DNA from 2 places in the Alteromonas sp. ABH4_457 genome. Region 2 is predicted to be linked to the other one. Evidence: predicted binding sites of a transcription regulator. Region 2 holds the regulator's gene; the other holds the start of a gene.
The links. Region 2 encodes NrdR, which represses ribonucleotide reductase genes. Its sites were predicted from a motif close to AAACACNANATNTNGTGTTT; they were not measured.

Region 1 (15,908 bases), on a different contig from region 2:
TCCGGTGCCATCGCATCGGGTTTGGGTTATGCCTTGTGGTACGCCGTACTCCCTAAAATTGCGGCGACTAATGCCGCCACTTTACAACTCAGTGTACCGGTAATTGCCATCTTGATGGGCTGGGTATTTCTATCTGAAAGCCTTAACGTCAGAGTCATTATTGCCAGTGCTGCAATCATTGGTGGCATTATACTGGTAATAAGAAAATAGCGCTGACCGGCAGGTTTAACAAACAGGTTTCTATACATGCGCTTCGCATAGAGAAATAACTTTGTGTGTTTTTGCTACAGAAAGTCAAAGGATCGGTAATGGAATATGTTAATCATCCAAAATATGGAAATGTCCCGTTAGCTTCAGATGAAGAACACTCACTTGAAGAGATTACCAATGCTCACTGGAGATATTCGTCACTTCAGTTTTTTCCCCAAACAGCGATTAAGGCGGACACGTCGTTACAAAATTTCCGGATGTGCCCGCGTCGCATCTACGTAGATATAGAGGAAACCTGTACGGTCTGCAGCAGGCTTTTCATCTTCTTCGCAAGAGAACAACAATACTGGTTTGAACATTTAAAGTTTTATGTGGACTCACATTGCCGCGAGTGTTTTGAGTGCCGGCAAGTGTCCAAAAGAACTAAATCCATGCAAGCGCATTATCAACTTCTCAGAGAGACTGCTGACCGGACTCCTGAGCAGGATGCGGAACTTGAAGACATTGCCCTGGCGCTGTATCAGCTTGGTATTATTAAAGACGAAAAGTTACTCCGCGTTGGTAAGTGAAGTGGCACAAATTCTGTGCTTATAACCAAACAGCGTTTCCTTAATCTGACGTCGCCGTTTCAATCAGCAAAACATACATTTAAAACGCTTTCTTACCGACGAGAAATCGCGGAAAATAGAGGCTTTCCACTCCTGATCGGGCCCGTTGGTCTGATTTACTAATACAGGGAACCGCCATGCCTAAGGCAAGTGAAATTAAAAAGAATAACACCATCATTTTTGACGGTAAGACATGTATTGTCAGAGATATTGACCGTTCTGTACCACAGGGCCGTGCAGGCGGCAGCATTTATCGTATGCGTATGTACGATGTGGTAAGCGGTGCAAAATATGATGAAACATTTAAGGATTCTGACATGCTGGAAATGGCTGATTTAGTGCGCCGTCCAGCAATGTTCTCTTACATCGACGGCGATGAATATGTATTCATGGATAAAGAAGATTACACACCTTACCATCTGAATAAAGACAGTATTGCTGATGAAGCTTTGTTCATTAACGAAGAAACTGACGGTATTCAGGTTCTGGTTGTAAGCGAAGTGCCGGTAGCGCTTGATTTACCCATGAGTGTTGAACTGGAAGTGGTAGAAACGGACCCTTCCATTAAGGGAGCCTCTGCGACGTCCCGTACCAAACCCGCTACTCTGTCTACCGGTCTGGTTGTTCAGGTGCCGGAGTACATCAGTACCGGCGAGTGGATCAAAATCAACACCGAAGAACGTAAGTTTCAGAGCCGTGCCGATAAGCACTGACAGCATACGGTTCAGTAGCCATAAAAGTCAGGTGGCTGTTGTTACCTTGTAATATTGTGTTATTTTTAACCAGTCCTGCAGGTATTGATTGCCCACAGGATTAACATCAGTACACACTCAACTGCGTAAAAGGAAAGACATATGAAAATGACAAAACAACTCTCATCATTACTATGCATTGGTCTGTTTACCTGCGTGCTTGGCGCATGTAGCGAAGAAAAACAGGAACAGGCTGAAGACTCAATGACTAAAGCAAAAAGTGCCGCCAGCAGTGCATTTGATGATGCAAAAAATGCAGCATCTGATCTGGCAGATAAGACAGAGGAATTTGCTGAAGATGCAGCAGATAAGGCGGAAGACTGGACAGAAGGTGCCAAAGATAAAGCTGAAGAGTGGGCCGACGATGCCGGTAATGCTATTGAAGACGGCTGTGAAAAAATGAAAGATAAAATGGAACTGGAAGATAAGGATTGCTAAAGATTCATTCCTGATAATGCGTTAAGTCAGGTAAGTTAAAGCGGAACATCTATTTTGATGTTTGTTACCGGCTTACAGCAACAGGGCAGTATTTCATCGTCGTCAATAAAGGCGAGGGGGTCTGTGGTATATTCCACCGACCCTTCTATCAATTTAGTCCGGCAGGCTCCGCAGAATCCGTCGCGGCAATGATAATGACAAGCGACACCTGCGGATTCTAAAGATTCCAGCAGTGTTTTATCCGGTACGGCATCAACACACCCCGTATCGACAATATCGATACGAAGTGTGGATTCAGGTTTTCCCATTAACGGGGAAGGTAGGAATTACAATTCAAAATCGGCGAAGTCATCTTCGCTGACTGAAGAGTCAATCTGACCAACCAGATAGGAACTGATCTCTGATTCCTGAGGCGCAACCTGTACATTATCTGAGTTCAGGTAGTTGTTCATCCACGGCAACGGATTACTTTTCACTTCGTATGGTGCGTCAAAGCCAATAGCGGTCATACGCTGATTCGCGATGTATTCCACGTACTGACACAGAATTTCCTTATTCATACCGATCATTGAGCCGTTCTTGAACAGGTAATCAGCCCATTCCTTCTCCTGCTCAACAGCGCTGATGAAGATCTGGCGTGCCTCTTCATGGCACTCTGCGGCGATTTCTGCCATCTCAGGATCGTCCTTGCCTCTGGCCCACAGGTTCAGCACGTGCTGAGTAGAGGACAGGTGCAGGTTTTCATCACGGGCAATCAGACGGATAATTTTCGCATTACCTTCCATCAGCTCACGCTCAGCAAACGCGAAGGTGCAGGCAAAGGACACATAGAAGCGAACCGCCTCCAGGGCATTAACTGAATTCATGCACAAGTACATTTTCTTCTTCAGAACACGCATGTTCACTTCGTACACTTCGCCGTCGACGGTATGAACGCCTTCACCTTGTGTCTGCCACAACTGTGTGTGGAAAATCAGATCATCGTAGTATTTAGAAATATCAGCAGCACGGCGCTTGATTTGCTCGTTAACCACGATGTCTTCAAAAATTGCACTCGGATCGGAAAACAGGTTACGAAGAATATGAGTGTAAGAACGGGAGTGAATCGTCTCAAAGAAAGACCAGGTTTCAATCCAGGTTTCCAGCTCCGGTAATGACACGATGGGCAGGAATGCAATATTCGGACTGCGGCCCTGAACGGAATCCAGCAAGGTTTGATATTTCAGGTTAGAAATAAAAATATGCTGCTCAGGCTCTGTGAGTTTCTGGAAGTCTACACGGTCACGCGTAACGTCAACTTCTTCCGGTCGCCAGAAGAAACTGATTTGTTTTTCAATGAGTTTTTCGAAAATGCTGTGCTTCTGCTGATCGTAACGGGCTACGTTAACAGGGTTACCGAAAAACATTGGCTCGACGAGAGGATTGACGCTTTGTTGATTAAACGTTGTGTATTTCATAACTGCGATAGTACTCAGAACAGATTTATCAGTTAAAAACGGAAGAAACCAGGGCAAGCCCTGGTTTATCGTTAAATTTTACATGCACCGCCGGCACAGTCGTCGTCTTCTTCAATCACAGCGGTTTGCGCCTGTGGCTGAGGTTTCGCCTGGCCTTGTTTGACTTCCATTGAGCTGGTGTCGGTGTTGCCGTCACGGGTGTTATGATAATACAGTGTTTTCACACCCAGCTTGTAAGAGGTCAGCAGATCTTTGAGCAGCAACTTCATCGGTACCTTACCGCTTTCATATTTGCCCGGATCGTAACTGGTGTTAGCAGAAATAGTCTGGTCAATGAATTTCTGCATAATACCAACCAGTTGCAGGTAACCGTCATTGGACGGAATATCCCACAGCAGTTCATAGGCATCTTTCAGATTTTCATATTCAGGAACAACTTGCTTCAGTACACCATCTTTACTGGATTTAATGCTGATATGACCACGGGGCGGCTCGATACCATTGGTTGCATTGGAAATCTGCGAAGACGTTTCAGACGGCATCAGCGCAGACAGCGTAGAATTACGTAGTCCGTGCTCCATCATTTCAGCGCGCAGGCCTTCCCAGTCCATGTGTAAGGGTTCATTACAAATGGCGTCCAAATCTTTTTTATAGGTATCGATAGGCAGAATACCTTTAGAGTAGGTAGTCTCATTAAATTTAGGACACGCACCTTTCTCTTTTGCCAGATTCACAGACGCTTTCAATAAATGATACTGCATCGCTTCAAACGTACGGTGAATAAGCGGGTTTGCGCTGAAGTCAGAGTACTTCACGCCGTTCTTCGCAAGATAATAAGCGAAGTTGATAACACCTATACCCAGCGTACGACGATTCATAGTGGCATGGTATGCCGCCGGAACAGGGTAATCCTGATAGTCGAGCAGGCTGTCCAGTGCACGCACAGCAAGGTCGGATAATTCTTCGAATTCATCCAGAGATTTAATCGCGCCTAAGTTAAATGCTGACAGCGTACACAGTGCGATTTCGCCGTTTTCGTCGTTTACGTGCTCCAACGGCTTGGTCGGCAGCGCGATTTCAAGACACAAGTTGCTCTGACGGACAGGGGCAACAGCCGGGTCAAACGGGCTGTGAGTATTACAGTGGTCAACGTTTTGCAGGTAGATGCGTCCGGTTGAAGCACGTTCCTGCATAAACAGACTGAACAGTTCCATGGCTTTAATTTGCTTCTTACGAATGGAGTCATCCTGTTCGTATTTCACATACAGCTCTTCGAACTTGTTCTGATCAGCAAAAAAAGCATCGTACAGACCGGGTACATCAGACGGGCTGAACAGTGTGATGTAGCCGTCTTTCATCATACGCTGATACATCAGCTTGTTGAATTGCACGCCGTAGTCGAGATGACGTACGCGGTTTTCTTCAACACCACGGTTATTTTTCAATACCAACAGTGATTCAACTTCCATGTGCCACAGCGGGTAGAACAACGTCGCTGCACCACCACGAACACCGCCCTGAGAGCAGCTTTTTACCGCAGTCTGGAAGTACTTGTAGAAAGGAATACAACCTGTGTGGAAAGCTTCACCACCACGGATTGGACTACCCAGTGCACGAATGCGACCAGCATTTACACCAATACCGGCACGCTGACTCACGTATTTTACGATGGCGCTGGCGGTGGCGTTGATAGAATCCAGACTATCACCGGTTTCAATCAGTACGCATGAGCTGAACTGACGGGTAGGGGTGCGCACACCGGACATAATTGGTGTTGGCAGAGAAATCTTGAATGTCGATGTTGCATCGTAAAAACGGCGGACATAATCAAGACGGGTTTCTTTCGGGTAGTCAGCGAACAGGCAGGCGGCTACCAGAACATACAGGAACTGGGCACTTTCATAGATGTCGCCGGTAACACGGTTTTGTACCAGATACTTACCTTCAAGCTGCTTAACAGCAGCATAACTGAAGGTCATATCACGCCAGTGATCGATGAAATCATCCATCGCCTCAAATTCAGCTTGCGTGTAGTCAGACAACAGGTGCTCGTCATACTTACCCTGTTCAACCATCTTTTTAACATGATCAAACAATTTAGGCGGCTCAAACTGACCATATGCTTTTTTACGCAGGTGGAAGATAGCCAGACGGGCTGCAAGATACTGATAATCAGGCGCATCTGTTGAAATAAGATCGGCTGCAGACTTGATCAATGTCTCGTGGATTTCGCCGGTCTTGATACCATCGTAAAATTGGATCTGAGCTTTGATTTCTACCTGAGAAACAGAAACGTTATTTAACCCTTCTGCTGCCCACGTGATCACTTTATGGATCTTATCTAACTCAATGACTTCTTTTTCGCCATTGCGTTTAGTGACATACAAGTTGTTGTTCATTTGTACTGGCCGTTAGTTTGTTAGCGCATGAAGCAAGGGGTTGGCACCCTTTTCATCTTTATAAAATTGAATTTGCTAAGCCTTGAAAGCTTGATCCAGCAGAGATCCCTTACTGCCTGGCGGGATCCCGTGTTTTTGTACTACTTTATTGTTCTAAAACACCCGTCGGACAAGACACAAGATAGTGAGGTTTGCGTGGTTTTGCAACCCAATATCTGGTGGTTTATCCAGCGATCAAAACGGTGCCTGAAAAAGGTTAGTGGTAACTCACCTATGAGCGGCATGATTAAGCCAAATCAGACAGATGCAACCATTTTTTACTTTTTTTGATCGCCGGTTAAAAAGTTTTAATCGCTCAAAGCGGGTTGGTTACAAATACGACATATAGCGTAATATTTATTCTTAAATACTATATATAGTGTTTACTGTAGGGTTTTTTGCGTATGGACGATATAGTTCACATCGATGTTTTTGTCCGATAAGTAGAACTGGCGGCTTAGCGGATCCATATGCAGACCTGTGGTGTTTCTGGCAAACAGATCAACCTTATCGGTCATTGCCATTAATTCTGAAGGCTTAATGAAACGGGCATGCTGATGCGTGCCTTTTGGTACCAGCTTGAGGATATATTCGGCACCAACGATGCCCATCAGCCAGGATTTCACATTTCTGTTTAAAGTAGACAGAAATACATGACCACCGGGCTTAACCAGCCTGGCGCAGGCAGCGATGATCGATGCCGGATCGGGAACGTGCTCGAGCATTTCCATACACGTCACCACATCGAACTCTCCGGGTCTTTGTTCTGCAAAGTCTTCTGCAGAAACACACTGATAATCGACTTTTACACCGGATTCGAGACCATGAAGTTTAGCAACCTCTAAAGAAGCAGACGCCAAATCAATACCGGTAACATCAGCACCCAGTTTAGCCATGGATTCTGCAAGAATGCCGCCGCCACAACCAATATCCAGCACTTTCTTTTCAAACAGACCATCACAGTGCTGCTGCACAAAATCAAGTCTTAACGGGTTGATTAAGTGCAGGGGTTTGAATTCACTTTCGGTATCCCACCAACGGGAGGCCAGTTCACTGAATTTGGCAATTTCTTGTTCATCGACATTCGACATACTGGTGCTCGTATTATCAGATAGAGGAGATTGATTTTGATAAATACGATACATGATCAAAGCAGTAAAAGGGACGATTTGTGTATTAAAGTGGATTAATTGCGTGAAAAGTAATCGGTTGGTAATAACAGCCCCATTTGCGGGTATTAAGCGCTACATAAATCTGTCATCCGGTGATACACTCAATGATTACTTGTAAAACCCATAATAAGAAAGCGCTGTTCTTAGCTGCATTTAAAAGTGCGTGACATTGGATACGCTTGAACTTGAATCAAGGGACATAGCAGTTTATGACTGATAACGCTAAAGAAATTCTCCCCATAAATATCGAGGAAGAGCTTAAAAACTCCTACCTTGATTATGCGATGAGCGTTATTGTCGGGCGAGCATTGCCTGACGTAAGGGACGGCCTCAAGCCGGTTCACCGCCGCGTACTCTTCGCGATGAACGAACTCAAAAACGACTTCAATAAACCGTATAAGAAATCTGCCCGTGTGGTGGGTGATGTTATCGGTAAATATCACCCTCATGGTGACAGTGCGGTGTACGACACCATCGTACGTATGGCGCAGCCATTCTCTTTACGCTACATGCTGGTAGACGGGCAGGGGAACTTCGGTTCTGTAGACGGCGACTCTGCCGCGGCAATGCGTTATACCGAAGTACGTATGGCTAAAATTGCCCATGAGTTACTGGCGGATCTTGATAAAGAAACCGTAGATTTCGTACCTAACTATGACGGTACAGAGCAAATTCCTGAGGTTTTACCTACGAAGGTACCAAACCTGCTGGTAAACGGCTCCTCCGGTATTGCCGTTGGTATGGCAACAAACATTCCGCCCCACAACCTCACTGAAGTGGTCAACGGCTGTATCGCAATGATAGAGAATCCTGCCGTTACCATTGAAGAGCTGATGCAGCATATTCCGGGTCCGGATTTCCCTACTGCGGCGATGATCAGTGGTCGTAAGGGTATTGATGATGCTTACCGTACCGGTCGTGGCAAAATCTATCTGCGTGCCAAAGCAGAAATAGAAACCGACAGTAATGGTAAAGAAACCATCATTGTTAATGAGATCCCTTATCAGGTAAACAAAGCCCGCCTGATTGAAAAGATCGCTGAACTGGTAAAAGAAAAACGTATCGAAGGTATTTCTGCCCTGCGTGATGAGTCTGACAAAGACGGTATGCGCATTGTTATTGAAGTAAAACGCAACGAGTCGGCGGAAGTACTGCTTAACCACCTGTATGCCAATACCCAGTTACAAACAGTATTCGGTATTAATATGGTGGCTCTGGATAACGGTCAGCCTAAAGTATTTAATCTCAAGGAAATGCTAGAGGCGTTTATCCTTCACCGTCGTGAAGTGGTTACCCGCCGTACGGTATATGAACTACGTAAAGCGCGGGACCGTGCCCATATCCTTGAAGGTCTTGCCATCGCACTGACCAATATCGATCCTATAATTGAGCTTATCAAAGCTTCGCCGAGTCCGTCTGAAGCAAAGAAAGCTTTGGTTGCGCAGGGCTGGAACCTGGGTGATGTTGCTGACATGCTTGAGCGTGCCGGTGATGATGCAGCCCGTCCGGACTGGCTGACGCCGGAATTTGGTATCCGTGACGGCAAGTACTACCTGACAGAACAACAGGCACAGGCCATCCTTGATCTGCGTCTTCACAAACTGACTGGTCTTGAGCACGAAAAGATCCTTGATGAGTACAAAGAGTTACTCGCTATCATCGCTGAATTGCTGCACATTCTGCGTAGCCCTGAGCGTCTGATGGAAGTGATTCGCGAAGAGCTCGAAAAAGTTCGTGATGAGTTTGGTGATGAACGTCGCACAGAGATCACGGCTGCAAGTCATGACATTGATATTGAAGATTTGATTGAGCAGGAAGACGTTGTTGTGACGCTGTCCCGTGAAGGCTATGTGAAATATCAGAAACTGACTGAATATGAAGCACAGCGTCGTGGTGGTAAAGGTAAGTCAGCGACGAAGATGAAAGATGAAGATTTCATTGAGCGTCTGCTGGTTGCGAATACCCACGACCACATCCTGTGTTTCTCTACCCGTGGCCGTCTGTACTGGTTGAAGGTTTATCAGTTACCATTTGCCAGCCGGAACGCCCGTGGTAAACCGATTGTGAATATTCTGCCGCTGGAAAATGACGAGCGGATCACTGCCATTCTGCCTATCAAAGAATTTGAAGAAGGCAAGTTTGTACTCATGGCGACAGCCAACGGTACGGTGAAAAAGACTGATTTGAGTCTGTACTCCAGACCGCGCTCCAGTGGTATTATTGCCGTTAACCTTAATGAAGGCGATGAACTGATTGGCGTATCAATCACCCACGGTGATGACGACATCATGCTGTTCTCTGACGAAGGTAAAGTGGTTCGTTTTAACGAAAAACTGCGCGACTCAGAAACAGGTGAAGTAAAACGTGATCCGGAAACCGGTGAAGAGTTGCAGGCTCTGCGTCCTATGGGCAGAACAGCAACGGGTGTTCGCGGTATTAAACTGCAGGAAGGTCAGCGTGTGGTATCTCTGATTGTTCCCCGCGGTGACGGCGCCATCCTTACTGCAACTGAAAACGGTTATGGTAAACGTACGCCCCTTGAAGATTACCCGGCTAAGAGTCGTGCGACTCAGGGCGTGGTGTCTATCAAAGTGTCAGAACGTAACGGTAAAGTTGTCGGCGCTGTACAGGTTGATGAAACCGACGAAATCATGCTTATCAGCAACATGGGCACACTGGTACGTACCCGTGTCGGTGAAGTGTCTACGGTTGGCCGTAACACCCAGGGTGTACGTCTGATCAGAACTGCTGATGATGAGAAAGTAGTAGGTCTTCAACGTATCGAAGAAGTGATCGACGAAGAACTTGAACTGGAAGAAGGCGGGGAAAACACCGCTGAAGAAGCATCTGCTAACAATGATGCCGCTGTCTCAGACAGCGATAAGCCAACGACAGAAGAATAAGCCGGCGCGCTGTTAACTGCAGCGCGTTTTAACTCTTATTCAACAAGCGGCTTTTGCCGCTTGTTGTGTTTACAGGTGTTGAAATAATCTATGAGTAATGTATTTAACTTCAGTGCTGGACCCGCAATGTTACCTGCAGAGGTCATGCAGCAGGCACAGGCGGAATTTCTGAACTGGCGTGATTCAGGCTGTTCTGTCATGGAAGTCAGCCATCGAGGCAAAGATTTTATTGAAGTTGCCGCTACAGCAGAGCAGGACCTGCGCGACTTACTGGCCGTACCGGACAATTACAAAGTACTTTTTGCCCATGGTGGCGGCCGCGGACAGTTTGCCTCTGTGCCGCTGAACATCTCTCAAACCGGTGACACATCTTTGCACATGGTTACCGGCTCCTGGTCGAAAGGGGCCGTTGCTGAGGCATCTAAATACAACAATGCCAAAGTGATTGGTGAAACCATCGAGATTGACGGACTGAAATCAGTCGCAAGAGTCAATGCCGGCGATGTTGACCAGAATGCGGCTTACCTGCATTTTTGCCCCAATGAAACCGTTGATGGTATTGCTTTTGACTGGTTACCTGAGGCAGGTAAGGTACCGCTGGTATCTGATATGTCTTCTTGTATTTTGTCGCAACCACTGGATGTGGCTGCACACGGTATTATTTATGCCGGCGCACAAAAAAATATCGGTCCTTCCGGTTTATCGGTATTAATTGTTCGCGACGACCTTATCGGTAAAGCGCGTAAAGAAACCCCGTCCATTTTCGATTTTGAATTGATGGCTAATCACGATTCAATGTATAACACACCGCCCACTTTCTCATGGTATCTGGCGGGTCTCGTGTTCAAATGGTTGAAGAACAATGGTGGCCTGAGTGCCATGCAAAAACGCAACGATGAGAAAGCAGCGTTACTTTACAGTGCTATCGATAACAGTGATTTCTACTCAAACCCGGTGCATCCTGACAACCGTTCTAAAATGAATGTGCCTTTCCATCTGGCAGATGACGGCTTGAATCAGGCATTTTTAGAACAAGCTGAAGCTGCCGGACTGAAAGCGTTGAAAGGGCACCGCTCTGTGGGCGGGATGCGCGCCAGTATCTACAACGCAATGCCGGTTGAAGGTGTTGTGGCACTGGTTGAATTTATGCAGCAATTTGAAAAGCAAAACGGGTGAGTCAGTGGAGCAGTTAACATTACAACCAATTTCCCGTGTAGACGGAGAAGTCAACGTACCGGGGTCTAAGAGTTTATCTAACCGTGCTCTGTTACTTGCAGCGCTGGCAAAAGGTGAGACAACACTGACTAATTTGCTGGACAGTGATGATATCCGCCACATGCTGGTCGCCCTGGAAAAGCTGGGTGTGACTTACACACTGAGTGAAGATAAGACTGAATGTACGGTTACCGGTATTGGCGGAAAATTCAACGTTGCCGGTGAAACCGAATTATTTCTTGGCAATGCAGGAACGGCAATGCGCCCGTTGTGTGCTGTCCTTGCTGCCAGTGATGTGCTGGTTACACTGACCGGCGAACCACGTATGGAAGAGCGTCCAATCGGCGATCTGGTTGATGCCTTGCTGGAAGCCGGTGCTGATGTCACATATCTTAAAAATACCGGTTATCCGCCGCTTAAAATTGCCGGTAAACCGTTGTCGGCAAAAGAAGTTAGCGTGGATGGAAGCGTATCCAGTCAGTTCCTGACCGCAATATTAATGGCTGCGCCGTTATTCGTTTCTGATACGCTGATAAAAATTAAGGGTGAGCTGGTTTCTAAACCCTATATCGATATTACGCTGGATACCATGGCCAAATTCGGTATTGTCGTCACTAACAATGACTACACCTGCTTCGAGGTTAAGGGAAATCAAACTTACACTTCTCCGGGTCGTTTCATGGTTGAGGGTGATGCATCATCGGCCTCTTACTTCCTGGCTGCTGCTGCAATTAAAGGCGGTACGGTGAAAGTTACCGGCATTGGTCGTAAAAGTATCCAGGGTGACGTACGTTTTGCTGATGTACTTGAAGCGATGGGAGCGAAAGTTGAATGGGCGGATGAGTCAGTGACTGTCACCGGTGCACCGTTAAAAGGTGTGGATATGGATATGAATCATATTCCTGATGCAGCCATGACTATTGCTACCACAGCGCTGTTTGCTGAAGGGCCGACGTCTATCCGTAATATCTACAACTGGCGGGTTAAAGAAACGGATCGCCTGCATGCAATGGCTACTGAGTTACGTAAATTGGGCGCCGAAGTGGACGAAGGACACGATTACATTACCGTGCAACCTTTGAAATCATTGAAGCATGCTGAAATCGATACGTATAATGATCACCGTGTGGCAATGTGCTTCTCTCTTGTAGCACTTAGCGATACGCCGGTCACTATTAACGATCCGCGCTGTACAGCCAAAACCTTCCCAGACTACTTCACCCGATTCGCGACAATTTGTCACTAATTTGTCGCTAACTGTCAGGAAAATGACAGCTTTCTAAGTTAAAACAATGCTGCCTGTTCTTACAGGCAGCATTGCTTATCATGCCAAGGTGCGTATAATTGCGCGCGATTTAATAACCTTTTAACAAGTGGAGCAGGTATGCAACTGATCCCCGTCGTCACGGTTGACGGACCAAGTGGAGCTGGTAAAGGAACCCTGAGCAGTTTACTTGCAAAAGAACTTCAATGGCATTTTCTGGATAGTGGCGCAATATACCGCGTTCTGGCTGTTGCAGCATTACACCACGATTTACCCGTGGATGATGAAGCTTCTGTTGTGCCGCTGGCAACCGGTCTGGATGTCAGCTTTGAAACAAACGGCGAAGCTAACCGCATTATTCTGGAAGGCGAAGATGTGACTGATGACATCCGCACTGAACAGGTAGGCGCTGTAGCATCACAGGTAGCCGCGTTACCCAGGGTCCGTGAAGCATTATTGCGTCGCCAGCGTGCCTTTCAGCAGGCGCCCGGCCTGGTTGCTGACGGCCGTGACATGGGCACGGTGGTGTTTCCTGATGCGGTTGTAAAACTGTTTTTAACAGCCAGCGCTGAAGCCAGAGCTGAACGGCGATATGCCCAGTTGAAAGAGAAGGGCATGGATGTTAATATTGCGCGCCTTTTAACCGATATCAAAGCACGTGATGAACGTGATACGCAGCGGGCAGTTGCCCCTCTGGTACCGGCTGAAGATGCGGTAGTAATAGATTCTACTCACCTGGATATTACGCAGGTGTTTGAAAAAGCGATGGAAGTTGTGAGATCGAAGGTTCGCTGATTTAAGCGCAGCCTCTTTTTTTCGTTCCATTATTTTGATATGTCGACACAGGACGTGACGACTTTTGTTAGCAACCCCACGTTAGCCGGACTGTAATGTGGATGTCAACTTTTAAAATTTACTGAACTTATGACTGAAAATTTTGCACAACTTTTTGAAGAAAGCTTACAAGAACTGGAAACACGCCCTGGTTCAATTGTAAAAGGTACCGTTGTTTCTATCGACAAAGACATCGTTCTTGTTGATGCAGGCTTGAAATCAGAAAGTGCTATCCCAGCTGATCAATTCAAAAATGCTGAAGGCGAATTAGAAATCGCTGTTGGCGACTCTGTAGACGTAGCACTTGACGCTGTTGAAGATGGTTTCGGTGAAACTATCCTGTCACGTGAAAAAGCTAAGCGCCACGAAGCATGGGTTGAGCTGGAAAAAGCTTACGAAGATAAAGTCACTATCAAAGGCGTTATCAACGGTAAAGTTAAAGGCGGTTTCACTGTTGAAGTTAACAGTGTACGCGCGTTCCTGCCAGGTTCTCTGGTTGACGTACGTCCAGTACGCGACACTACTCACCTGGAAGGCAAAGAGCTTGAGTTTAAAGTAATCAAGCTGGATGCTAAGCGTAACAACGTTGTTGTTTCACGTCGTGCGGTTATCGAAGCAGAAAGCAGTGCAGAACGTGAAACTCTGCTGGCTAACCTGGAAGAAGGTCACGAAATCAAGGGTATCGTTAAGAACCTGACTGATTACGGTGCGTTCGTTGATCTGGGTGGCGTAGACGGTCTTCTGCACATCACTGATATGGCCTGGAAGCGCGTTAAGCACCCAAGCGAAATCGTTAATGTTGGTGACGAAATCAACGTTAAAGTTCTGAAGTTCGACAAAGACAAGCAGCGTGTTTCTCTGGGCATGAAGCAAATGGGCAACGATCCATGGCATGACATTTCCCAGCGTTACCCTGAAGGTACTAAGATCTCTGGTCAGGTAACTAACCTGACAGACTACGGTTGCTTCGTTGAAATCGAAGACGGCGTTGAAGGTCTGGTACACGTTTCTGAAATGGACTGGACTAACAAGAACATCCACCCATCTAAAGTTGTTAGCTTAGGTGACACTGTTGAAGTTATGGTTCTGGAAATCGACGAAGAACGTCGTCGTATTTCTCTGGGTCTGAAGCAGTGCATTGCTAATCCTTGGGAAGAGTTCGCGAAGTCACACGAAAAAGGCGACAAAGTATCAGGTAAGATCAAGTCAATCACTGACTTCGGTATCTTCATCGGCCTTGACGGTGGCATCGACGGTCTGGTTCACCTGTCTGACATCAGCTGGAACAAAACTGGCGAAGACGCAGTTCGTGACTACAAAAAAGGTGACGAAATCTCTGCCGTTGTTCTGCAAGTCGACCCAGAGCGTGAGCGTATCTCTCTTGGCGTTAAGCAAATCGAAGAAGATCCTTTCAACAAGTATCTGACAGATAACAAGAAAGGTGCTATCGTTAACGGTACAGTTACTGCTGTTGACGCAAAAGGCGTTACTGTTAACCTGGCTGAAGAAGTTGAAGGCTACATCCGCGTTGCTGACTTGTCACGTGACCGCGTAGAAGACGCTTCTGAAGTTGTTAACGTTGGCGAAAGCATCGAAGCGAAATTTATGGGCGTAGACCGTAAGAATCGCACTGTTAACCTGTCTGTTAAAGCGAAAGATCAGGCTGACGAAAAAGAAGCTATCGACAAAGTTAACCAGCAGGAAGACGCTGGCTTCGCTAACGCGATGGCAGAAGCATTTAAAGCTGCTAAAGGCGAATAATGCAAATACGGGTGTGCTAAACCCACACCCGCTCCGTAGTAGCTGTAAAATAACGTTTTTACGAGAGAGGTTTTAAATGACCAAGTCGGAACTAATTGAACGGCTCGCGGATCAGGCGCGACATATCCCGGCAAAAGATCTTGAGCTGGCGATAAAGGAAATCCTGGAACAGATGGCGCAAACCCTTCAAAAGGGCGAGCGTATTGAAATCCGGGGTTTTGGTAGCTTTTCTCTGCATTACCGTGCACCACGTGTCGGGCGTAATCCCAAGACAGGTGATACTGTGAAGCTGGACGGTAAATACGTCCCTCACTTTAAACCCGGTAAAGAATTACGGGAAAGGGTAGACAGCGCCGTAAACTAATCGTAAAAAGCCGCATCAGCGGCTTTTTTTCTGCCCGCATTTACTACCTTTTCATCCTCAAATTTGCACCCCGTAGACCATATTTCCTGAGAAGTCCAATCACTGAGATTAATTCTTGACCATCTTTACATATCCTATATATTAGTGAAGCGCTAACTAATACTATGTGCTGAGATCATGTCAGCCTCGACAGAACAACAAATAATAAAACAATATCAACCATTGATACGGGCTTTGATACCTTACGAGCAGGATAACCGCTTGCTTGAAGGGTTAAATAAGTTCACGGGCAGGGTGCCCGGCAATGTCAGGAAGATCATCAAGGACGAAGTCATGAGGCTTACGTGCATCACTGATGCGCCCGCTGATAACTCCGCCTTCGCAGAATTCCCTGTATTCAAATTTTCTCATTTCGGTGTTGAAATGCGTCTGGATAAAGTTGGCGCACGTATTCTGCAAACCGAATCCCAACTCTATCAGGACAGGTATACT
Region 2 (15,908 bases):
ATGCAGGATGGTTATGACGAGCGCTTCATGCGCATGTGGACTTACTATCTTAAATATTGCGAAGGCGGATTTCTGGAACGGACAATCTCGACAGTTCAGCTGGTCCTGTCAAAACCTCACTTCAGAGACACAATACAACGGGGAGCGTAGCGCCTAAGCGCTGCGCCCTTCTCCCGCCCTGCTATTCTTCCAGTACCGAAATAGGTTCAGACAATAACGGTTTGCCCTGATTGATGTTAATTTCTACCCGGCGGTTGCGGGCACGGTCGTCAGCAGTGGCTGCGTTTTCAACCAGAGGTTTAGTGTCAGCCAGACCGGTCACGGACATGCGTGACTCATCAAATCCCGGCGCTTTGCGGATCTCTTCCGCCACGGCCACAGCGCGTTGTGCAGACAAATCCCAGTTAGAGCGGTACAGCTCATTGGCAATATGCTGGCCGTCACTGTGTCCTGAAATTTCTATTTCACCGGGCATTTCTGCCAGTAAGGTGCCGATTTTTCTCAACACGGGCTTAAACTGAGGCTGCAAAAATGCTGAACCTGCGGAAAATGAACCGTTTTCTCTGATCCGGATAGTCAGTTGCTGACCCAAAGACTCCATTTCAATAGAGCCGTCCGCCACTTCTTTTTGCAGTTGTTCAGCCACCTTCTTCATCATTTCGTTGTCCTGCTCTTTATCAGAGCTTTGTGACGATGAAGCCGCGGAGTCTGATGCAGTTTGCTGAGCCTGACCACCACGCTGGGACCCGCGCTGTGTTTGCCGGCCACCGGATGAGTCCTCATCCCCTGCCTGAAACTCCAGCGTTGGCTGTGTCATATCGATGGTTTGCTGCTGAATGGTTTCAATAGGCGTCGGATCCGGACGGCCCGGGCGAAACTCCATCGCGATAACACTGGTTCCTTTGGGAATGTCTTTAACTTCAATTTTATTCTGCACGCCGAAGGCAAACTTCATGGAGCCGGCGATCTGCTTAAATTTCAGTACATCCATTTCCGAGAAAGACAGCAGCAGAACGAAGAAGCACATCAACAGTGACATCAGGTCAGCGAACGTCCCCATCCACGCCGGCAGGCCGGGAGGGGGACATTTAGGGCATTCATCTGACATAGCAGATTACTCCTCGTCCCCGCCGCCACGTTTGCCGGCAGCGATGTAGTTTTTCAAAATTCCCTCAATGACTTTCGGGTTCTGACCGTCAGCAATACCAACGATACCGTCCAGGACCAGAGACTGATTCAGTTTCTCTTCCTCTTTACGGTTGTCCAGTTTAGCTGCAATCGGCAAACAGATAACGTTTGCCAGGAAGGCGCCGTAAAGTGTTGTTAAAAGTGCTACCGCCATGGCAGGACCGATTGATTTAGGATCATCCATATTTGATAACATGGCAACCAGACCAACCAGTGTACCGATCATCCCCATCGCCGGCGCAACATCGGCCAGACCTTTAAAAATTGAACCACCGAACTCATGGCGCTCGGTGGTCATCTGAATATCTTTTTTCAGCGTTTCTCTGACCACTTCAATGTCGTGGCCATCTACCAGCATATCTACGCCCTTTTGCATAAAGGCATTATCGATTTCGGCTTCTTCCAGTGCGAGAAACCCGCCCTTACGGGCCGCATCAGCCATTTCAACGATTTTTTCAATCAGCACTTCCGGCGGATCGATTTTGAACATGAACGCTTTGCCGGCCACTTTACCGGCACCGAAAAACTGGCCCAGCGTAAACTGAGACATTACTACGAAGATAGAACCACAGAATACAATGAGCACTGAGGCAACATCGACGAACATGCCCAAATCCCCACCCAGGATCATGGCCATGACAATAAAGCCGATACCACCTAACATGCCTATGACGGTTGCTAAATCCACTTATTGCTCCTCAAAAAACTCTCTTATCGCGATGCCATTATCTCTATCGGCCGGTATTATGAATTCTATAATCAAAATACAAGATTACCAGATGAATGCTGATTATTAGGTATCACCAATAAAACCAGAGAGATACCCGCCGTCTGACCACACAGGAACAGGACAAACCAATTGACCCCGCGTGCCTGCCCGGTTAATGTGCGCGATTATCATTAAAACTGCACCGGGTATCCGACGTGACCACAGAAAAAACGCCATCTGCGCCCTCTTTTGAAGCATCACTGGCTGAACTTGAAGCCATCGTGACGGAAATGGAATCGGGAGAATTGCCGCTGAATGAAGCTTTAGAAAAATTCGAACGTGGCGTAAAATTATCCCGTCTGAGTCAACAGGCTCTCGCGCAGGCAGAACAGAAAGTCAAAATATTGCTCGCTGAGCAAGGTGAACAAACGCTGGTTGATTTCACCCCTTCTGAAGACTGATAAAATCTGGCGGAGAGACCGCTCCGCTCCACCTTGTTATACAGGTAATTCATGACAAATATTGACAGCTTACGTCAGAAGATTAAGCACGACACTGACGAAAGCTTGCTGCGCCTCGTTGCCGCACTTCCTGATCACGCACCACAACTTCGCGCAGCCATGGAATATGCGCTCCTTGCCGGTGGCAAGCGTATGCGTCCGTTACTGGTACATATCATCGGTAATACACTGGATATTCCCGGTCAGGATCAGGCCGCAGTGAGCATGGCGATAGAATGCATTCATGCCTATTCTCTGGCCCATGACGACCTGCCGGCAATGGACGATGACGATCTTCGACGCGGAAAGCCCACCTGTCACATTCAGTTTGATGAGGCGACGGCTATCCTTGCCGGAGATGCCTTGCAAACCCTGGCGTTCAGTATTCTTGCTGATGCACCCATGAGCGACTTTGCCAATGGTCAGCGCGCAAAACTGGTCAGCATTCTTGCCAGAGCCTCAGGTTACGCCGGCATGTGCGGTGGTCAGGCGATAGACCTTGCAGCTACCGGTTCCACGATAGACATTGCGTCCCTTACCCGCCTGCATCGCCTTAAAACCGGCGCATTGCTGCAGGCCTGTGCGGAAATGATTACGGTACTTTGCAATGATCTTAAACCGGAACACCGCGAAGCACTGACAGGTTACGCGAGAGACATGGGGCTGGCCTTTCAAATTCAGGATGACATTCTGGATGTGGAAGGTGATGCCGAAGTCACCGGTAAACCGCAGGGTTCCGATATTGAACTTGGCAAAAATACGTTTCCGGCATTACTGGGAATGGCACAGGCGAAGGCTGAATTAAACCGTCTTCATGCCAGTGCCCTTCAAGCTTTAGACAGTTTGCCCTACAATACCGGATTGCTGTCTGAGTTTACGGACCTGATGGTAAAACGGACATACTGATTTATGCTAAACAACATAATGAAACGATAACAATGAGTTTAGAATTAACGCACTATCCTGTTCTGGCACAGGCACTGACGCCGGATGAACTCAGAAAGCTGCCACAGGAAAAACTACGTGAACTGGCTGATGAGTTGCGACAGTTTTTACTGGCTTCAGTTAGTCAGACCAGTGGCCATTTTGCTTCCGGCCTTGGCACAGTAGAACTGACCGTGGCTTTACACTACGTGTATAACACCCCATTCGACCGTTTATTATGGGATGTAGGCCATCAGGCTTACCCGCATAAAATTTTGACCGGCCGTGCCGGCCGCATGTCGACGATCCGACAAAAAAATGGTCTGCACCCGTTCCCGTGGCCTCCGGAAAGTGAGTACGACACCTTTGCTGTCGGTCACTCGTCCACATCCATCAGCGCCGCGCTGGGTATGGCTGTAGCAGCAGAAAAAGAAGGCAAAGACCGCAAAGTGGTTGCCGTCATCGGCGACGGTGCAATGACAGCGGGTATGGCGTTTGAAGCGTTGAACCATGCCGGGGACATTAATAAAGACCTGGTGGTGGTACTTAACGACAATGAAATGTCTATCTCAGAAAACGTCGGTGCACTGAACAGTCACCTGGCGCGCCTGCTTACCGGTAACTTTTTCAATAAAATCCGCGATGGCGGTAAAAAGCTGCTGAGTAACGTTCCACCGATTAAAGAGTTTGCCAGCCGTGCAGAAGAGCACATCAAAGGCATGGTAGTGCCGGGCACTATTTTTGAAGAGCTCGGGTTTAATTACATTGGCCCCATCGACGGCCATGATGTTAATGGCATGGTCGATACCCTGCGCAACATGCGTCAGTTCTCAGGCCCGCACATCCTGCACGTAGTTACACGAAAAGGGAAAGGTTACCCGGTAGCGGAACAGGATCCGATTAAATTTCACGCTGTACCAAAATTTAATCCGGAAGATAACGCCCTGCCTAAATCTGCACCTTCAGCTCCCACGTTTTCGGCCATTTTCGGTCAGTGGTTGTGCGATATGGCGGCTCAGGATCCCAAACTCATGGCCATTACCCCTGCCATGCGTGAAGGCTCTGGCATGGTGAAGTTTTCCCAGCAGTTCCCTGAACAATATTTTGATGTGGCCATAGCAGAACAGCACGCTGTGACCTTCGGTGCCGGCCTTGCCAAAGAAGGGTATAACGCCGTTGTTGCCATTTACTCTACCTTCTTGCAAAGGGCTTACGATCAGTTGATCCATGACGTGGCGCTGCAAGACTTACCTGTGCTGTTTGCCATCGACCGCGCCGGTGTGGTTGGTGCAGACGGTCCCACTCACCAGGGCGTATTTGATATTGCGTTTTTACGCTGTATACCTAACATGATCATTATGACCCCTGCTGATGAAGATGAATGCCGTCAGATGCTTTATACCGGTCATAAGGCGCAGAAGCCGGCTGCAGTGCGTTACCCCCGTGGTGCCGGCAAAGGCATCACGCCGCAACAAAGCATGACTGAAATCCCGTTAGGCCAGTCACGTACGCTTCGTAAAGGTAACAAGCTTGCTATTTTGAATTTCGGTACGTTGCTACCTTATGCAGAGGAAGCCTCTGAATCTCTCAATGCCACAGTGGTCGATATGCGGTTTGTTAAACCTCTGGATACTGCGGTTATTGATGAAATCTGCAAGGAGCACGAAGGCATCGTGACCCTGGAAGATGGCTGTATCATGGGCGGTGCCGGTTCTGCAGTAACAGAATATCTGCAATCTGCGAAGCAAAGAATGCACACACTCCATCTTGGTCTCCCTGACAGCTTCATTTTGCAGGGTACCCAGCAGGAAATGTATGCTGAACATGGTCTCGACACCGCCGGTATTATCCGTCAGGTAAAGTCGTATTTTGGCGACTGAGAAAGGATACTGTAATAGATAAACGAAAAAGCCGTTCTGCTTCACACAGAACGGCTTTTTTTTCGATAAGCCCGTGAAGTTAACCTATGGCGGGAACCAGCCATATAAGAGCATGCAGGCACACACAAGCCATAATCCCCGCAAGAATATCATCCAGCATGATGCCAGGTCCCCCGTGAACCGTTTTATCAACCGGTCCGATAGGCCAGGGCTTCAAAATGTCAAAAATGCGAAACAACACGAAACCGGCAATAAGCGTAGACATACTCAGCGGAACAAATAGAAAAGTGAGAAGCATACCGGCCACTTCATCCCAGACGATGGAGCCGTGATCATGAACGCCCATATCTGTGGCAGTTTTACCGCAAAAGTAAACGCCGGCAATGCAGCTCAATATCGTCGCCGTGATAAAAATAAAGTTACCAGCCGGCGCAAGGAGCAGAATTAAGGGAATCGCTGCCAGAGAACCAAACGTCCCCGGCATCAACGGGATCAGACCGGAGCCAAAGCCCAGTGCACAAAAATGCACCGGATTTTTCATTGATACTCTTGCACGGTACTCAGGTTGCATTAAAAATCGTGCTCGTAGCCCGCAACGTCTTTCAGTTGATACGGCTCGTCATACAATTTTAAGTCTGTTTTGCCTGCCTGGCCGGTTACCTGACCGATACAGGTAGCCTTTACACCTGTGCTGGCCAGAGACGTTTCCAGATTGCCACGCTGCTCTTCGTTTACAGTGAACACCAGTTCATAATCATCACCGGCAGTCAGCGCATAACGGTAGGCATCCTGTGCACCCACACAATTGAACAAGGCCGAAGACACGGGTAAGCGGTCTACGTGTACAGTTGCACCGCAATTTGATGCTTTCAGAATGTGATTTAAATCAGCCAGCAGGCCGTCTGACACATCTATACAGGAAGAGGCAATGCGTCGCAGCGCCGCTCCGACAGCTACTCGCGGAGTGGGATACAAATGACGTTTAACCAGAAACTCCCTGTCTTCCTCTTTGGCTTCACGTGACCCTTTGAGAATATCCAGACCAGCGCCGGCATCACCGGTAGTGCCGGTCACATATATCCAGTCGCCGGGTCTCGCCGTGCTGCGCTTCAACGCTGCTTCGGGGGGAATAAAACCCTGCGCAGTGATAGTCATCGCCAGAGGACCGCGTACCGTGTCACCGCCAATGAGCTGCACAGAATAGTATCTGGTGAGCTCATACAGGCCACTGGCAAATTCTTCCATCCAGGCCTCGTCCACATGAGACATAGACAGGGAAAGAGAAATCCAGGCTGGCTCTGCACCCATTGCGGCGAGATCACTGAGATTAACAGCAACTGCTTTATAGGCAACGGATCTGGCAGGCGCATCTTTAAGGAAATGCACGCCGGACACCAGTGTATCAGTGGTAATGGCGAGCTGCTGATTTGCAGGAACAGACGTAACGGCACAGTCATCACCGATGCCGACGATTACGTCTTTTCGTTGATGGCCGCCATTTGCAAAGTAACGGCCAATAAGATCAAATTCTTTCACGTTTTACCGGTTAATTCAGTGTCGTCGTGTCATTACGTACAGGTACGTAAATAGATCGCTGTTAACGCTCGTGCTGACGTAACGTCTTCACCGCTTTATCTAACGCACCATTGATAAACTTATGGCTTTCTTCGGCACCAAAAGATTTAGCAAGTTCAATGGCTTCGTTAATAATTACACGATAAGGCACGTCCATGCGCTCAGTTAATTCATAGGTAGCAATACGCAGAATCGCTTTTTCGATAGGATCCAGTTCTTCCGGTAAACGGCCAAGGTATGGCTTAATTTTTACGTCTAATGCTTCTGCATTTTCCGCAACACCGCGCAACATGGCTTGGAAATACACCATGTCGACTTTCTGCATATCGTTACTGGTCGCAAGTGATAACTCCACCTGGGCGATATCGTTCTTGCTCATTTGCCATGAATAAACACCCTGAAGGGCAAGTTCTCTGGCTTTATGACGTGCGGATACTTTCACGTAACCCCCGGTTAAAGATCGTTAAGCGCTGAAACAACGTTCACCATCTCAAGGGCACCCAGTGCAGCTTCTGCACCTTTGTTCCCCGCTTTGGTACCGGAACGCTCAATAGCCTGTTCGATAGAATCTGTGGTGATAACACCGAAAGAGACCGGAATACCATACTCCAGTGATACTTGGGCCAGACCTTTGTTACACTCACCGGCAACAAAATCAAAGTGAGGCGTACCACCGCGGATCACCGCACCTAAAGCGATAATCGCATCGAACTGGCCTTTTTCTGCCAGTTTTTTCGCTGCTACAGGTAATTCATATGCACCCGGTACGCGAACCAGGGTGATGTCATTGTCGCTGACTTCACCGTGACGCTCTAACGTATCCAGCGCACCTTCAAGCAAGCTTTCTACAACAAAACTGTTGAAACGTGACACAACAATCGCGAATTTCTTGCCTGTCGCGCGAATATTACCTTCAATTACCTGCATGGTATTCCACCCCTATGAAAAAACGGCGCGCAGTATAGCATAACTGCGCGCAAACTAAATCGAATGTTCACGAATTACACGGGAACTAATTATGAATGTATTCCACCACATCCAGTCCGAAGCCGGACAGCGCATGGTATTTGACCGGCTTGCTGAGCAAACGCATTTTTTTAACGCCCATGGTCGCCAGAATCTGGCTGCCAACACCTACGGTACGTGATGAACCGGTCCAGGTTTTTCCTTCCGGCTTTTCACCACGGTCTTCTGCAGCAAATTGTCTGACCTGCCCTTCCAGGTCTTCTTCTTTACCCAGCACCACCAGCACACCACCCTCGTCTGCAATGCGCTTCATGGCATCAGGTAAAGTCATGGTACGGTTTATCGCGCGGGTAGAACCCAGTAAATCACTAAGCGTATTATGCAAGTGAACACGCACAAGTGTAGGTGTTTCCGGGTCAATGTCACCTTTCTTCAGCGCAAAGTGAATCTGATTATCGATAACATCTTTAAAGGTATGCAGTTCGAACTCACCATATTCCGTAGGCAGGCTGCACTGGGCAACTTTCTCTATTGTGGTTTCGTTCAGATTGCGATATTCAATCAGATCCGCAATTGTGCCGATTTTTATATCGTATTTTTCAGCGAATTTTTCGAGCTCAGGACGACGGGCCATGGTGCCGTCTTCATTGAGGATCTCGACAATAACAGCAGCTGGCTCACAGCCACCAAGGCGGGCAAGATCGACGCTTGCTTCGGTATGACCTGCACGATTCAGCACACCGCCTTCTTTAGCAATTAACGGAAAAATGTGGCCCGGCTGCACAATGTCAGTTGCTTTAGCATCTTTACCTACCGCGGCCAGAATCGTGGTCGCGCGGTCTGCAGCAGAAATACCGGTGGTTACGCCACGGGCTGCTTCAATGGAAACGGTAAAGGCGGTATGAAATTGTGCGCCGTTTTTATCTACCATCAGCGGTAAATTCAAACGTTCACAGCGCTCCTGCGTCATGGGCAGGCATACCAGTCCGCGGGCATGAGTAACCATAAAGTTAATCGCTTCCGGCGTCACATGCTCAGCGGCCATGATGATATCGCCTTCATTCTCGCGATCTTCATCGTCCATCAGGATAACCATTTTACCCTGACGGATATCTTCAATTATTTCAGCTGTGGTGTTGAGTGCCATAATTTCACTTATGTAGGGTTATTTTCTAAGAAAACCATTTTCGGCCAGGAAGGCCATACTAATGTCTTTTTTGGTGGTCTTTTCTGCTGCCTTATCACCCATCATCAGGCGTTCCAGATAGCGGGCAACCACGTCTACTTCCAGATTGACCCGACTGCCGGCTTTATACGTGCCGATAACCGTTTCCTGCAGGGTGTGAGGGATGATCCACAACATAAACTCATTGCCATCCACCTCATTCACAGTCAGGCTGACGCCGTCCACCGTGATACTGCCTTTATGGGCAATATACTTTGCTAACTCAGTGGGGGCAGAAATCCAGATTTCAATGTAAGTACTGTGTTTAACAATCTTTTTGACTTCACCAACGCCATCCACATGGCCGGATACAATATGACCACCAAAACGATCTGTGGGGCGCATGGCTTTTTCCAGATTCACGGTACTGCCGGGCTTATAATTGGCAAAACCGGTGTAACGGATGGTTTCGGCTGACACGTCAGCACAATAATAATCTGTACCGAAGTCGGTTACTGTGAGACAGACGCCGTTTGTGGCAATACTGTCGCCAAGGGCCACATCAGACATATCCAGCTTTTCCGACGACACAGTCAGCTTGATGTCTTCGCCCCGGTGATCAAGAGACTGAATCGTCCCCAGGGCCTGAATAATTCCGGTAAACATCGTATACCCTCTACAAAAGCGTTACTTAATTATATCGTATGACAAGCGGATATCAGGGCCGGTTTGCCGTACGTCAGTCAGTGACAGTACCGGCGTTTCATCCAGCGACACAAATTCATCCAGCGTGAGCATGCTTTGTGCTTTGTCACCTAACAGTTTGGACGCCTGATACACCACAAGCCGGTCAACTTCACCGGCAGTAAACAATGCACCGGCAAGACCCGGGCCGGCTTCCACCCACACATCATTAATTTGCCGCTCCCCCAGCTTCTCCATGAGCTGAGACAGGTCTATGTAATTGCCACGCATGGAGACGGCTAGTGCAGGGACACTGGTTTGCGGCGCAACTGGCTGACCGGTTACCCGCAGGGTTTTGTGTCCGTCTGTGAATAATTGCAGATCGTCCGGTAACCGGTTGTGGCTGTCTATCACGACCCTGAGCGGCTGCCTTACCGGCGAAACAGGATAATCAGAAAAATTGGCTTCATTTTCCCTGACCAGCAAAGACGGATTGTCGGCCAGTGCAGTGCCACTGCCGGTTAGAATGGCACAACTTGCAGCACGGTGTAATTGCACATCGCGACGGGATTCGGGACTGGTGATCCATTGACTGACGCCGTTAGACAACGCGATTTTGCCATCAAGACTGATACCCAGTTTTACCGTTACCCGCGGTTTGCCTGATACCATGCGTTTGATAAAACCGGGGTTCAATGCTGCCGATTCGGCCGCCAGAATATCAGACACCACATCAATGCCGGCATCCTGAAGTTTTTTTATGCCACGGCCGCTCACCTGAGGGTTCGGATCAGTCATGGCGATAACCACTCTGCTGACACCAGCCTCCACTAAAGCATCGGCACAGGGAGGCGTTCGTCCGAAATGACTGCAGGGCTCAAGTGTGACATAAGCCGTACCGCCACGGGCCTTATCGCCCGCTTCACGAAGAGCATGTACTTCCGCGTGGGGAGTGCCGGCCTGAATATGGTAACCCTGTCCGGCTAAGTCGCCGTTACTGTCAAGAATAATACAACCGACACGGGGATTCGGAGATGTGGTGAACTGACCCTGCGTAGCCAGTCTGATGGCTTTCGCCATCCAGGCGTAGTCCTGAGAAATGGAAACAGCTGACGTGGTTTTCATGGCGGTTATCAGTCTCCTAAACGGGCAATTTCCTCACCAAACTCACGAATATCTTCAAATGAGCGGTACACTGACGCAAACCGTACATAAGCGACTTTGTCCAGCACCTTCAGTGCATCCATAATCAGATTACCAAGGAATTCACTGGAGACTTCCCGTTCACCGGTAGCACGCAATGCAGACTTCAGCGACAAAATCACTTCTTCCACTTTCTCCGTGCTTACAGGGCGCTTTTCCAGTGCCCGCTGCAAACCGGCGCGTAGCTTATCTTCATTGAACGGCTCTCTCGAACCATCCCGTTTAATGACTCTCGGCATCACTAATTCAGCACTTTCAAAGGTAGTAAAGCGCTCGTGACAGATAACACATTCGCGACGGCGACGTACCTGATGCCCTTCTGCCACCAGACGGGAATCGATAACTTTGGTTTCCTGTGCCGAACAAAACGGGCAAAACATAGCAGGTCCTTTTAACAACAAAGCCGCCAGGCAGCACAGGCTGCTCTGACGGCATCAACTCTTACTGACTAAGAGCGGGGAATTTCATACTGATAAAGCGGCTTACCCGTAAACCGGGAACGCTTTACACAGTTCAACAACTTCACCTTTAACACGCTCAACAACACTTTCATCACCCATGTTGTCCAGAATGTCGCAGATCCAGGTCGCAACCTGTTTCGCCTGCTCTTCTTTGAAGCCACGACGGGTAATCGCCGGACTACCGATACGCAGACCACTGGTCACGAACGGTGAACGTGGATCTTTTGGTACAGAGTTTTTGTTTACAGTGATGTTTGCACGGCCAAGCGCGGCATCAGCGTCTTTACCTGTGATATCTTTCTTAATCAGATCCAGCAGGAACAGGTGGTTTTCAGTACCGCCTGACACTACGTCGTAACCACGCTCCAACACCACTTCAACCATGGCTTTTGCGTTTTTCACAACTTGCTGCTGATATTCTTTAAATTCAGGCTGAAGGGCTTCTTTGAACGCTACCGCTTTAGCTGCAATAACGTGACACAGAGGACCCCCCTGGTTGCCCGGGAATACAGAGCTGTTCAGCTTCTTGTAGATGTCTTCGTCGCCACAGGCAGACAGGATCAGACCACTCCGTGGACCCGCAAGGGTTTTGTGAGTCGTGGTAGTCACTACGTGTGCATGAGGCAGCGGGCTCGGATAGACACCGGCAGCAATCAGACCGGCAACGTGTGCCATGTCGACCAGCAGGTACGCACCTACTTTATCTGCGATTTCACGGAAACGGGCCCAGTCAACCACTTTTGAATAAGCAGAGAAACCACCGATAATCATCTTAGGCTTGTGCTCTAAGGCCAGTGCTTCAACCTGCTCGTAATCGATTTCGCCGGTTTCTTCATTCAGACCATATTGTACCGCGTTGTAGGTTTTACCTGAGAAATTTACGTGAGAACCGTGAGTTAAGTGACCGCCTTCAGACAGACTCATCCCCAGAACAGTATCACCGGCATTAATTAGAGCCATAAACGCAGCAGCGTTGGCCTGAGAGCCTGCATGGGGCTGAACGTTGGCGTACTCAGCACCAAACAGTTGCTTAGCACGGTCAATCGCCAGTTGCTCTACCACGTCTACATGCTCACAACCACCATAGTAACGCTTACCGGGATAACCTTCTGCGTACTTATTCGTTAACTGAGAGCCTTGCGCCTCCATGACACGTGGACTGCAATAGTTTTCTGATGCGATGAGCTCAATGTGATGCTCCTGACGCTCAGCTTCTTTGGCCATGGCATCTGCCAGTTCCGGATCGTAATCCGCAATAGTCATATCGCGAGGTAACATGAAGGCTCCTTACTCTGCGTTTTATGGACAGCTAAAAAATGAGGGGCATATTTTAGTCATTTTAAGCCGCATGTATACTGCTTTATGCCCGTTTCGTTTATATCCGCAGCGGCAGCATTTCTTAACACTGCCCTACCGCTTATACGCCGCGGCCTGCGGCCATATATAACGTTTAATTACAATTCAGAAAGATTTAACCTTTTTCCAGCGCTTTCACACGGTTAAAGAGATCATCGATCTGACGGGTCCGTACAGTCACTTTACGCCAGTCGCGGTTTTTCATGGCCGGCTGACCGGATGAATAAACGCCGGACTCGGTAATATCCTGCACAATCATGGTATAACCGGTTACCTGCACATTGTCGCAAATGCTGATATGTCCATTCACACCACAGCCTCCGCCAAGTATGACGTATTTGCCGATATGACAACTGCCAGCAATGCCTGTAGCGCCGCAAATACAGGAGTGATCACCAATGATACAGTTATGTCCTACCTGTACCTGGTTATCGATAATCACATTCTTACCGATGATGGTATCTTCCATTGCGCCACGGTCGATGCTGCTTGAAGCACCAATTTGTGAATCATCGCCAATCTGTACACTGCCGGTTTGCGGAATGGGCAGCCATGTTCCTTTGTCGTTTGCGTATCCAAAACCTGCCGCTCCAATAACGGTCTGGCTGTGAATAGTCACCCGCTTACCAATCACAATATCGTGATACACGGTGACGTTGGGATAAATGGTCGAACCCTCACCAATTTTCGTGCCTTTTCCAATCACGGTATTTGCGCCGATTCTGACGTTATCACCCAGCATGACATTATCTTCAACAATGACATTGTGACCCAGCGACACATTGGTTCCCAGCGTAGCAGAAGAAGCCACAACCGCTGTTTCAGCGATACCGGATGCCACCTCCGGGGTGGTGTCGAACAACTGGGCTATGCGGGCAAAGGCTGCGTGGGGATTACTGTGAACCAGCGCAGGAACCGGACAGTCGTCCAGCATTTTCTCATTCAAAATCACCGCTCCGGCGGCCGTATCAGCCAGTTGCGACTTATATTTTACGTTGGTCAGAAATGAAATCTGGTGGCCTTTGGACCCGGCCAGAGTGCCCACACCACTCAGCTTTGTTTCGTTGATACGGGCTTCATCACCCGCCACACTGCCACCCACGTGGTCAGCCAGCTCAGTTAAAGTGTATGTGCGTTTTGCGTGTGCCGTCATAGCTTAACCTGTTAGTCAATTTCCTGTGTGTATGGTAATGCAAAATCCCGGATTCGTCCTGACCCTCACCATTAATTTCCTGCCATCCGCCATGTAAACGTTCAAAATTAACCCATTATTGAAAATCACTGCTGGCTTTACTGGTCAGATTGAGGACAAAGCGAGTACAATAGATGGCATATCATTTACTTATATTGAAGCAAGGACACTGTTCGGAACATGTCATCACAATACGTATATTCCATGCACAGGGTTGGCAAAATTGTGCCACCCAACCGTCATATTTTAAAAGATATCTCTCTGAGCTTTTTCCCTGGCGCCAAAATCGGTGTTCTGGGTCTTAACGGTGCGGGTAAATCTACCCTGCTCCGCATCATGGCCGGCGTGGACACCGAAATAGAAGGTGAAGCCCGCCCGCAGCCGGGTATCAACATTGGTTACCTGCCACAGGAACCTAAGCTGGACGAGTCCAAAGACGTACGCGGCAACATCGAAGAAGCGGTTGCTGATGTAAAACACGCCCTTACCCGTCTTGATGAAGTGTATGCCGCCTACGCCGAAGCAGACGCCGATTTTGATGCGCTGGCAAAGGAACAAGGTGAGCTGGAAGCGATTATTCAGGCGAAGGACGGTCATAACCTGGACAACGCCCTGGAACGTGCTGCGGATGCCCTGCGTCTGCCGCCATGGGACGCCGATGTTTCCAAACTGTCCGGTGGTGAACGCCGCCGTGTAGCATTGTGTCGCCTGCTGCTTGAGAAGCCGGATATGCTGCTGCTTGACGAACCGACTAACCACCTGGACGCAGAATCTGTTGCCTGGCTGGAACGCTTCCTTCACGACTATGAAGGTACTGTGGTAGCCATTACCCACGACCGTTATTTCCTTGATAACGTTGCCGGCTGGATCCTGGAACTCGACCGTGGTCACGGTATTCCGTGGGAAGGTAACTATTCATCCTGGCTGGAACAGAAAGAAGCCCGTCTTGCCCAGGAAGAACGCACTGAAAATGCCCGCGTGAAATCCATGAAACAGGAACTGGAATGGGTGCGCTCGAACCCGAAAGGCCGTCATGCTAAATCGAAAGCACGTATGGCCCGCTTCGAAGAAATGTCCACGTCTGATTACCAGAAACGTAATGAAACCAATGAGCTGTTCATTCCACCGGGTGAGCGCCTGGGCGATAAAGTCATTGAAGTGAAGCACCTGAAGAAAGCTTACGGTGACCGTGTACTTATCGATGATATGGACTTCGTAGTACCGAAAGGCGCTATCGTCGGTATTATCGGTCCTAACGGTGCGGGTAAATCTACCCTGTTCAAAATGATCTCAGGTCAGGAGCAGCCGGACGAAGGTGAAGTGGTTATTGGTGATACCGTTCATCTTGCCAGTGTGGAGCAGTTCCGCGACCACATGAATGACAAGAATACAGTGTGGAAAGAAATCTCTGACGATTCTGACATTATCCGCATCGGTAACTTTGAAATTAACAGCCGCGCTTACTGCAGCCGCTTTAACTTCCGTGGCAGCGACCAGCAAAAGTTCATCGGCGATCTGTCCGGTGGTGAGCGCAACCGTGTTCACCTGGCCAAACTGCTGAAAGCCGGCGGCAACGTGTTGCTGCTCGATGAACCGACCAACGACCTGGACGTTGAAACCCTGCGTGCACTGGAAAATGCCTTATTGGAATTCCCGGGCTGTGCCATGGTTATCTCGCACGATCGCTGGTTCCTCGACCGCGTAGCCACGCATATCATTGACTACCGCGATGAAGGTAAAGTTAACTTCTTTGAAGGAAACTACACCGACTACGAAACCTGGCTGAAAGAAAACTTCGGACAGGATGTGGTAGAGCCGCACCGCCTGAAATATAAGCGTATGGCGAAGAAGTAATACACAGGCCCCGCATTTGCGGGGCTTTTACTATCTGGTTGATTAATTTTCCGGCTTTCACAGGATTAATTTGAACGATCAGGTTGACCTTACCCCGTTGTTTACACTAATAATTAAGGGGTAAGTTATCAGGAAGAACAATTGTGGATAAACGACAGTTTCAGCGTGTAGATTTAAAGGTACCGGGAGAGCTCAGTCTCCACGGTAACAGCATACCTGTTACTGTTGAGGATGTATCACTGCAGGGCCTG

Region 1: nrdA (class 1a ribonucleoside-diphosphate reductase subunit alpha) is a predicted target of NrdR. The motif match lies at 6,069-6,088, and genes of this name have one in related genera.

The regions. Positions count from the first base shown of each region.
Region 1 is NZ_JBSWXN010000006.1:398,735-414,642, forward strand. Features, by position in the region: gene ACXAGR_RS17125 (DMT family transporter) at 1-210, shown strand, start outside; gene ACXAGR_RS17130 (zinc-ribbon domain containing protein) at 309-779, shown strand; gene efpL (elongation factor P-like protein EfpL) at 956-1,531, shown strand; gene ACXAGR_RS17140 (hypothetical protein) at 1,673-2,008, shown strand; gene yfaE (class I ribonucleotide reductase maintenance protein YfaE) at 2,044-2,316, opposite strand; gene nrdB (class Ia ribonucleoside-diphosphate reductase subunit beta) at 2,335-3,465, opposite strand; gene nrdA (class 1a ribonucleoside-diphosphate reductase subunit alpha) at 3,537-5,864, opposite strand; gene ubiG (bifunctional 2-polyprenyl-6-hydroxyphenol methylase/3-demethylubiquinol 3-O-methyltransferase UbiG) at 6,287-6,994, opposite strand; gene gyrA (DNA topoisomerase (ATP-hydrolyzing) subunit A) at 7,285-9,978, shown strand; gene serC (3-phosphoserine/phosphohydroxythreonine transaminase) at 10,069-11,154, shown strand; gene aroA (3-phosphoshikimate 1-carboxyvinyltransferase) at 11,159-12,439, shown strand; gene cmk ((d)CMP kinase) at 12,578-13,252, shown strand; gene rpsA (30S ribosomal protein S1) at 13,382-15,052, shown strand; gene ihfB (integration host factor subunit beta) at 15,129-15,416, shown strand; gene ACXAGR_RS17195 (PilZ domain-containing protein) at 15,750-15,908, shown strand, end outside.
Region 2 is NZ_JBSWXN010000001.1:709,572-725,479, reverse strand. Features, by position in the region: gene ACXAGR_RS03110 (class I SAM-dependent methyltransferase) at 1-150, shown strand, start outside; gene ACXAGR_RS03105 (flagellar motor protein MotB) at 182-1,108, opposite strand; gene pomA (flagellar motor protein PomA) at 1,115-1,876, opposite strand; gene xseB (exodeoxyribonuclease VII small subunit) at 2,113-2,358, shown strand; gene ACXAGR_RS03090 (farnesyl diphosphate synthase) at 2,410-3,303, shown strand; gene dxs (1-deoxy-D-xylulose-5-phosphate synthase) at 3,336-5,201, shown strand; gene ACXAGR_RS03080 (phosphatidylglycerophosphatase A family protein) at 5,281-5,772, opposite strand; gene thiL (thiamine-phosphate kinase) at 5,772-6,737, opposite strand; gene nusB (transcription antitermination factor NusB) at 6,799-7,218, opposite strand; gene ribH (6,7-dimethyl-8-ribityllumazine synthase) at 7,230-7,703, opposite strand; gene ribBA (bifunctional 3,4-dihydroxy-2-butanone-4-phosphate synthase/GTP cyclohydrolase II) at 7,789-8,889, opposite strand; gene ACXAGR_RS03055 (riboflavin synthase) at 8,908-9,573, opposite strand; gene ribD (bifunctional diaminohydroxyphosphoribosylaminopyrimidine deaminase/5-amino-6-(5-phosphoribosylamino)uracil reductase RibD) at 9,595-10,716, opposite strand; gene nrdR (transcriptional regulator NrdR) at 10,725-11,174, opposite strand; gene glyA (serine hydroxymethyltransferase) at 11,277-12,533, opposite strand; gene lpxD (UDP-3-O-(3-hydroxymyristoyl)glucosamine N-acyltransferase) at 12,727-13,764, opposite strand; gene ettA (energy-dependent translational throttle protein EttA) at 13,984-15,657, shown strand; gene ACXAGR_RS03025 (PilZ domain-containing protein) at 15,801-15,908, shown strand, end outside.